4 regions of the Neobacillus sp. GCM10023253 genome follow, and region 4 is predicted to be linked to each of the others. Evidence: predicted binding sites of a transcription regulator. Region 4 holds the regulator's gene; each other region holds the start of a gene.
The links. The regulator Rex, encoded in region 4, represses fermentation and respiration genes when NADH is low (regulators of the CRP and FNR family bind a similar motif). The targets are predictions, from matches to a motif close to TTGTGAAATATTTCACAA.
Positions count from the first base shown of each region.

Region 1: a site for Rex is predicted at 1,001-1,018, ahead of ACFPA1_RS12290 (cytochrome c3 family protein). Genes of this name have one in related genera too.
Region 2: a site for Rex is predicted at 941-958, ahead of adhE (bifunctional acetaldehyde-CoA/alcohol dehydrogenase). Genes of this name have one in related genera too.
Region 3: a site for Rex is predicted at 1,422-1,439, ahead of adhE (bifunctional acetaldehyde-CoA/alcohol dehydrogenase). Genes of this name have one in related genera too.

Region 1 is NZ_JBHSHV010000008.1:338,581-340,787, reverse strand. It holds gene secA (preprotein translocase subunit SecA) at 1-634, opposite strand, end outside; gene ACFPA1_RS12290 (cytochrome c3 family protein) at 1,121-2,207, shown strand, end outside.
Region 2 is NZ_JBHSHV010000003.1:171,273-173,479, forward strand. It holds gene ppc (phosphoenolpyruvate carboxylase) at 1-894, shown strand, start outside; gene adhE (bifunctional acetaldehyde-CoA/alcohol dehydrogenase) at 1,080-2,207, shown strand, end outside.
Region 3 is NZ_JBHSHV010000003.1:457,916-460,122, forward strand. It holds gene adhE (bifunctional acetaldehyde-CoA/alcohol dehydrogenase) at 1-1,395, opposite strand, end outside; gene ACFPA1_RS02655 (ABC transporter ATP-binding protein) at 1,661-2,207, shown strand, end outside.
Region 4 is NZ_JBHSHV010000011.1:5,576-7,782, reverse strand. It holds gene ACFPA1_RS13785 (acyl-CoA dehydrogenase family protein) at 1-188, opposite strand, end outside; gene ACFPA1_RS13780 (DUF4395 domain-containing protein) at 323-748, opposite strand; gene ACFPA1_RS13775 (redox-sensing transcriptional repressor Rex) at 901-1,554, opposite strand; gene moaC (cyclic pyranopterin monophosphate synthase MoaC) at 1,587-2,075, opposite strand.

The DNA of each region.
Region 1 (2,207 bases), on a different contig from region 4:
AGATCGAGTCAACCTCGTCGATGACGGCAAAATAAAGCGGGCGCTGAACCTTTTGCTCTTTGTAAAGGACCATGTTATCACGCAGGTAATCGAAGCCGAACTCGTTGTTCGTACCATACGTAATATCGCAGGCGTAAGCAGCTTGTTTTTCATCCTTATCCATGCTGTTTAAGTTCAATCCGACTGTCAGTCCTAAAAATTCATACAACTGACCCATCTCGGTTGCGTCACGGCTTGCCAGGTATTCGTTGACCGTGACAACATGAACGCCTTTTCCGGACAAAGCATTCAAGTAAACGGGCATTGTCGCCGTTAATGTTTTACCTTCACCGGTCTTCATCTCGGAAATATTACCCTCGTGGAGAGAAATACCCCCCATCAGCTGAACATGGTATGGATAAAGGCCAAGCACGCGGCGGGCACCCTCACGGACAACCGCAAACGCCTCAACCAATAGGTCATCAAGCGTTTCGCCCTTTTGGTAGCGGGCCTTGAACTCTTCCGTTTTTTCACGCAGCTGCTCGTCTGTTAAACGTTCTGTTTCTGAGGCTATCGCATCAATTTTTGCAGCCAGCTTGTCCAGCCGTTTCAGCTCACGTTTATTTAGGTCAAACACTTTATTTAAAATCCCCATATTTGATGAAACGCTCCTTTTATCTGAGACTCAAAAGCATTTTTTGAAAAAATGAATCCAATAAAAATCTCTAATTTTCCTATTTAATCTTACCATTTCCACTATGCAGGTGACAACATTGGGAGAAACTCAGCTAAAATTCCCGGACATACGTCCTATTATCTACTTCAATTATGGCAAATCTGTGAAAAATGTATAGAACTTATGAGTTGCCTTTAAGAGTTTATGGTTATTTGCATATTTTTAAATATTTTTGCATAAAAATTAGTTTTAATACAGTTTTTCACTCTGCCTATATTGTTAACCAAACGCCTAGATTACAACGTTTATATGTTGTTTATTTAGAGAAATGTATCAATTCTGTGAATGTAAAAATATTCACAAATTGTACATTGGATTCTCCTTTTTAATGTAAGATACTACCTTTAGAGAGGTAGCAATGGAAAATAAATAGAGAACCAATCAAATATGGGAAGGGTGAGGAAAATGGCCTTTTGGGGGAAAAAGAAAAAAGAAACCGATCCCGATGCAAGAGAAGATAAAAAAAAGGTGGGCCTATTTCGCAGACTTTGGCAAAAAGTCAAAAACATAGATTGGAAGGATCCGGTCACAAGATGGAAAGTCATGTTCATTTCACTAATAGGGTTGATTGTAATTGGAGGCGGCAGCTATGGTGCACTGGCCATCACCAACTCGCCGGCGTTCTGCTCGAGCTGTCACGAAATGGCACCAGAATACTCGACCTTTACGGCAAGTGCTCACAATAATATCACGTGTGTCCAGTGCCATATCAAGCCGGGCACCATCAACATGCTGACTCACAAAGTTAAGTCGTTGAAAGAAGTTTACTATCACGTTACCGGGGTGCCGGAACAAATTGTCCAAACAGAAGATGAGGTTGTTTCGAACGAGAACTGTATGCAGTGTCACTCCAAAAACCGCCTTGTCACCGCTTCTGGTGACCTAAAGGTTAATCACAAAGGGCATATTGAAGAAGGTATTCCATGTATCTCCTGCCATGCCGGTGTCGTTCACGCCAAGATGGCGGCCCGCGGTATTAATACTGAAGAAGTTCGCGGTGAGTATACGAAAGAAACAGCTGAAAAAATCATGGAAAAGAAATACTTGCGCCCGAACATGGGTACCTGTATCGATTGCCATGACAAAGTGAACAATGGCGAAAAGCCTTGGAAGGACGTCGCTTATCTAGTTCCGCCAAACCCGGAGGAAGTGGAGAAAAAGATTGATGAAAGCAAAAAAGAAGGAGTCAGCGAGCCTGTAGCAACCGAAACAAAAACGGAATCAGCTGTAGAAGGAACAGCTGGAAGTGGCACAGCTGAAGACTTAGCTAAGGTACATGAAGAAAAGACTCAGGATCTCATTTTACAAGCCATTGGAAAGCAGCAAAAGGACGTTAAGATTTCCATGGCATGTGAAACGTGTCATAGAAAAGTTAAGGTTCCTAAGAGCCACAAAGAGGAAGGATGGAATCAGGCACACGGAGGTACTGCTATTCAAGAACTCGACAAATGCGTGAACTGTCACCAGGATTCCAAATGGATTAGAGAAATTC
Region 2 (2,207 bases), on a different contig from region 4:
GGCGGTCCTTTAAACAAAAGCCTTTTATCACAACCGGCTGAAACAATTGGTGACGGAGTGAAAATTACCGAGCAGGGTGAGGTTTTATCTTCTCGATACCTGCTTGAGGATATTGCCTATAGAAGCTTGGAGCAAGCTGTATCGACCCTGATTCTTGCCGCAGCGCATGTTACGGAAGAAGGAGAAATGCGGGAGGCGTCATGGGAAAAAGCAATTGAAGAAATATCAAATGCTGCTCTTGCTAAATATCAATCTCTTGTCTTTGAAGATCCCGATTTCCTAACCTATTTTCAATCTGCAACACCACTAAGGGAAGTGGGTGCATTAAACATCGGCTCAAGACCAATGAGCCGCAAAAACCAAGGACGCTTTGAAGACCTGCGAGCTATTCCATGGGTTTTTGCTTGGACCCAAAGCAGACAACTCCTGCCGGGGTGGTATGCGGCAGGAACAGGCCTGGAAGCTTTTGCATCAGGCAGTGAGCAAAACTTAAAGCTGCTAAAGGAAATGTATCTGAAGTGGCCTTTCTTCCAATCAACGATTGATAACCTGCAAATGGCTCTCATGAAGGCTGATATTACAACTGCCAAAGAATATTTAACACTTGTTGAAGATAAAACGATTGCTGAAAGAATTTTTACGAATATATTCGAGGAATATGAGAAAACAAAAGCGATTCTTTTGAAAATTACGGGGGACCAAGAATTACTTGACCATACTCCAAACATAAAAGAATCTGTGTTCCGCCGCAATCCGTATGTCGACCCGCTTAATTTCCTTCAGGTCGAATTAATAAAAGAACTTAGAAAACAGGACGAGCCTGACGCTGCTGTTTTGACGGAAGTTCTCTTGACCATTAGCGGTATCTCCGCCGGTTTGCGTAATACAGGTTGATTTTTAGCCACAAACCTATTTTAGGGTTTGTGGCTTTTTGAATTTTTTGTGAACTTTTGTAAAATGAATGGCTGTTCATTCATTTTGTCGCAAAATTCGACAAAATCGAAAAAAGTCACGTGCTATATTTATGCAGAGGGGAAAAGGAGTGATTAGATAATTCATATTACCGGAGGGATGTCTACATGGCTGTAAAAGAAAAAGTTGTCCAGGAGAAACATCAGGTTTATGCAATGATTGATGAATTAGCCAATAACGGAGCGAAAGCACTGAATGAATTCCGCTGTTATAATCAGGAAATCGTGGACGAAATTGTTAAACAGATGGCTCTTGCTGCACTTGAAAACCACAAGTATTTGGCCAAGCTTGCAGTAAAAGAAACACAAAGAGGGGTTTACGAAGACAAAGTTTTTAAAAACATGTTTGCCACTGAAATGATTTACAACAACATCAGGGATATGAAAACGGTGGGTGTCATTGCCGAAAATGATAATGATGGGATGGTCGAAATGGCCGAGCCGGTTGGAGTCATTGCCGGTGTTATCCCCATCACCAATCCGACATCAACAGTCATTTTTAAATCGTTGATTTCACTTAAAACAAGGAATCCAATCATCTTTGCATTTCCACGATATGCTCAAAAATGCTGTACAATAACAGCCCAGCTGCTTAGCGAAGCGGCTGAAAAGGCTGGCGCTCCAAAGAATTGCATCCAGTGGATAGAGGTACCTTCTCATGAAGCCTTTCAGGCCCTGATGAAACATCCGCAGATATCGCTCATCCTTGCAACCGGGGGCCCGAATCTAGTAAGGGCAGCGTACAGCTCTGGAAAGCCTGCACTAGGTGTTGGTGCCGGAAATGTACCTTGTTATATTGAAAAATCGGCCAACATTAAACGTGCAGTCAATGACTTAATTTTGTCAAAGACCTTTGACAACGGTATGATTTGTGCTTCCGAACAAGCTCTTATCATTGATCAAGAAATTTATGATGTAGTAAGACAGGAGTTGATCGCCAATCACTGCTATTTTCTCAATAGGGAAGAAAAGCAATTGCTCGAACGCGCCGCAATTGAACCAAAAACAAAAGAGCTTAACCCAATGATTGTCGGTCTTCCTGCTTATATGATTGCAAAAATGGCTGGAATCAATGTGCCGCTCAATACAAAGATTCTACTTGCCGAGTTGGATGGTGTGGGGCAGCAGTATCCACTATCCTGTGAAAAATTAAGCCCGATATTAGCGTGCTACAAGGTCAATAGTTTTGCAGAAGGACTTCTTGTTGCTGAAGAGACACTTGAATATGGCGGTCTT
Region 3 (2,207 bases), on a different contig from region 4:
TTGTGGCGGTGTCCTTAGGATTTGGGCGTTATTATTGCGTTTGGCCACCTTTTTAATATTAAGTAAATGCATGGCACCGACATTGACTGAAACCGAGTTTCCTCCATATGTGCCCGTGCCAAGGGTTAGTGTCGGCAGTAAATCGTTATAAACGTTTCCAGTTGCCCCTTGGGCGGAAGGAGTATTGATTAGGATCCTTCCTGCTCTCATTCTCATCGCGTACTGTTCAACAATCTGGTCATTAGCCGTATGAATGGAAGCGGTGTGGCCGAGTCCACCGTATTCTAATGTGGCTTCTGCCAGGTTAAAGGCTTCCTCTGTACTATTTGCCTTATAGCAGGCAAGAACAGGGCTTAGTTTTTCACAGGAAAGCGGATATTTTGGTCCGACTCCTTCCAACTCGACCACTAAAACCTTGGTATCAAATGGGACTTCGATTCCGGCCATTTGGGCAATTTTAAAGGCTGGAAGACCGACAATCATCGGATTGAGGAATCCGGTTTCTTCTTTTATCGCTACTTTTTCTAACTGTTTCCTTTCCTCCTCATTTAAAAAGTAACAGTTGTTGGCGATCATTTCCGTAATGACTTCGGTATAGATTTCTTTATCGATGATTAACGCTTGCTCAGAGGCACAAATCATTCCATTATCATAGGTTTTCGACATAATCAGGTCTTGGACGGAACTCTTGATATTGGCAGTTTTTTCGAAATAACAAGGTACATTGCCTGGTCCGACACCAATTGCCGGTTTGCCGGAACTATATGCGGCTTTCACCATGCTAGAACCTCCGGTCGCAAGAATTAGCGATACTTTTGGATGCTTCATTAACATATTGATACCATCCAGAGTGGTAGTTTCCATCCATTGAATACAATTTTCAGGAGCGCCTGCACGGACAGCGGCTTCTCTTAGAAGTTCAGCTGTGAACCTTCCCGAATTCTGTGAAACGGGGTGAAAGGAAAAAACAATCGGATTTCTTGTTTTCATAGAAATAAGAGATTTATAAATGACAGTGGATGTGGGATTTGTCACAGGCACCAGCGCGGCGATGACCCCGACAGGTTCGGCAATTTCATAGCTGCCCTCATGCGCGTTTTCACTGATAATGCCGACCGTTTTCAGATTTCGAAGGGTGTGATAAATCATCTCTGTTGCAAACATATTTTTCGTGATTTTATCTTCGTAAAGGCCTCGATTCGTTTCCTCAACAGCCATTCTGGCAAATTTATCGTGGTTCTCGAGTGCAACAAGTGCCAACTGCTTGACAATTTCATCGACCATTTCCTGCGTAAAGCTGCGAAACTCCGTAGCTGCCTGAGCGGCATTAGCTGCTAATCGGTCAATCATCGAAACTGTTTGCTTTTGCTGTAACATTTTTTCTTCCACTGCCATTGATTGTTCCTCCCTAAAATCATTTATTGTGAAATGTTGAACAATAGTAAATTAATATTTTCCTTACGTTCAAAATATAGCAATCGTAAACCAAGAAATTTGTAGAATTATGCGGCGAAAGTTGGGGAAACACTTATAAATAGAATAGTTTCAAAGAATGTTCATAATTGCTTTTTTTAGAGTGGAAAACTCTCAATATTTTTATTTTCGGAAAATTTTGATACTATATTATGTATAAAGTCAATCATAAGAGGGGAGTAAAATAATGATTCTGCAACTAGAGGACGTTTCGCTCAAACGGAGCGACAATTGGATTTTAAAAAATGTCAATTGGCAAATAGAAAAAGGGGAGCATTGGGTTTTATTCGGTTTAAACGGTTCTGGTAAAACGGCCATCCTAAATTTGCTGAACGCCTATAATTTCCCGACAAAGGGAAAAATTAATGTTTTAGGAATGGAGTTTGGGAAAACCTATCTTGCTGAAAAGCTGCGCAAGCAAATTGGCTTTGTTTCATCCTCACTTCAGGAAAAATTTCACCCGGGCGATAATGCCTTTGAAGTGGTACTAAGCGGAGCATTCGCTTCCATTGGTCTCTATGAAGCTCCCACAGACGAAATACGAAGAAAAGCCATTTCCTTACTTGAGGAGCTTGGCTGCATCGATTATGCTAACAGAAATTATGAAACTTTATCGCAAGGGGAGAAACAGCGGGTGTTAATTGCCCGCGCGTTAATGGCTGACCCGTCTTTGCTGATTCTCGATGAGCCAACGAACGGTCTGGACTTTATTGCCCGTGAAAAACTATTGGAAT
Region 4 (2,207 bases):
ACTGTTGGCGAAAAGGATAATAGTTTTTCGTGGACTTGGCTGTGCTGAGAACCCGTAAATTTCTTAACCGCTTTTTGTAAAAACGGTTCATCACGATACCAATCAAGGTTGTCACGTTTTTCGAGAAATTCATCAAAGCTGTAAGAATTTTTTCCTTTCGCTTCTGTCTCTTGGGAAACAAGCTTCATAAAAACGCCACTCTCCTCATGAATGATAATTCATAATTTTCAATTTAATTTTAAATGTAAGGATATGGCAGCGTCAAATATAAGTAGAAAACAAAAAAAAGGCCGAACTAATCAGACCTCATAAAAAGATATCTTTATTGCTGCGCCCTTCTATAACGGTATTGGTTCCACTGAAAATAAATAAAGCATCCGATGCAAAAACCTAGAATTGCCACAAAGGCAGCCACCGCGACAAGAATCGTGAACACATAGCCAACACCATTCCATCCCAGCAGGAATCCTACAAATCCAATTCCCAAACACGATACGGCAATTTTTTGATTAAATTGCTGCTGCTCCCAATCCTCAGGGATATAAGCCTTTGGGTCCTTTCTTAAAAATAGTTTTGCTATTTGCATAATCGGATTAAATCCGAATAAAAGACCAGACATACCGGCAACAAACGGCACTAACAAAAACCATTCCTGTCCGGATAACCATGTTAACACAACACTTAAAACAATCGTCCACTGGTTTGTTTTCACAAGCGGCCGTGGGATTGAACGAACTTTTTCTGTCATTTTAATTCCAACCTTTCCTATTGGATTACGATAATTACTCGTGTAATCATTTTACCCGCTTCAACTCCCTTTGTATAGTGATCTGTTTAGGAAAAATGTTTCCAAACGAAAAATGGGCCTCTCACCATTTTGGCGAGAAGCCCATTGATTATTTATTCTTCTACTTCGTGGTTTGGATAATGCTTTAAAAAGTAAACAAGTGATTGCAGCTCCACCGCCAGGTCAATATGATGCACGCGGATCGATGAAGGTACATTCAGTCTCGCTGGTGTAAAGTTTAAAATCCCTTTTACATTCGTTTTCACAAGCTTGTCTGTAATCTGCTGTGCAACCGGGGCCGGCACCGTCAAAATCGCCACCGAAATATTTTCCTCAATCAAATACTGTTCTATATCGTCCATCGAATAAACGGGAACATCGCCTATCGAACCGCCAATTTTTCCGGGGTCCACATCGAAGGCACAAGCGATTTTTGTATTATTATTTTTTAAAAAATTGTAGTGTAAAAAGGCTGTGCCGAGATTACCCACCCCGATTAACGCTACCTTTGTTAATTCATCTTGATCAAGTGTTTTCCGGAAAAACGATAACAAATAGTTTACGTTATAGCCGTACCCCTTTTTCCCAAGGGCCCCGAAATAAGAGAAATCCCTGCGAATAGTGGCCGAGTCCACCTTTACTGCTTCACTCAATTCTGCAGATGACACCCTCTGCTTGCCAGAAGAATGAAGGTTTTGTAAAAATCGATAATATAAGGGCAGACGCTTTGCTGTTGCCTGTGGTATTTTCATCGTTTCATTGGACATATTTCTCCCACCCTTCAATTTTAATGGATATATTAGATTTCTCTTCTAAAATCACCGTTTTTGCCGCCGGTTTTTTCCACCAGAAAGGTTGGTCCAATCACCATCCCTTTATCAACTGCCTTACACATATCATAGACGGTCAGGGCACAAACAGAGGCGGCTGTTAGCGCTTCCATCTCAACCCCCGTACTGCCTTTGGTTTTCACTGATGCAGCAATATGCAGTGTATATTGTTCCTGCCCGGCCTGCTCCCACGAAAAACTAATATTGATACCTGTCAATGGAATCGGGTGGCACATTGGAATGATATCCCATGTCTTTTTCGCTGCCATCACTGCAGCAACCTGGGCAACTGCTAAGACATCGCCCTTTTTCATTTCGTGGTTTGTAATTTTTTCATAAATTTCAGTGCATACGGATATGCTTGACTGGGCTATCGCCGTGCGTGCCGTTTCCGGCTTATCGCTGACATCGACCATCTTGGCCCGGCCTTCTTCATTAAAATGAGTAAATTCAGCCATAAAGAAAATCCTCCTACAAAAAATAATACATTATTTTTTTGTCTATGTGTGTGAAACTTTGAACTAACAGTATATTTTTTTATCATTCCATTAAAAAATTTCACTTCATTGCCGACTTCCGGGTAATACGGT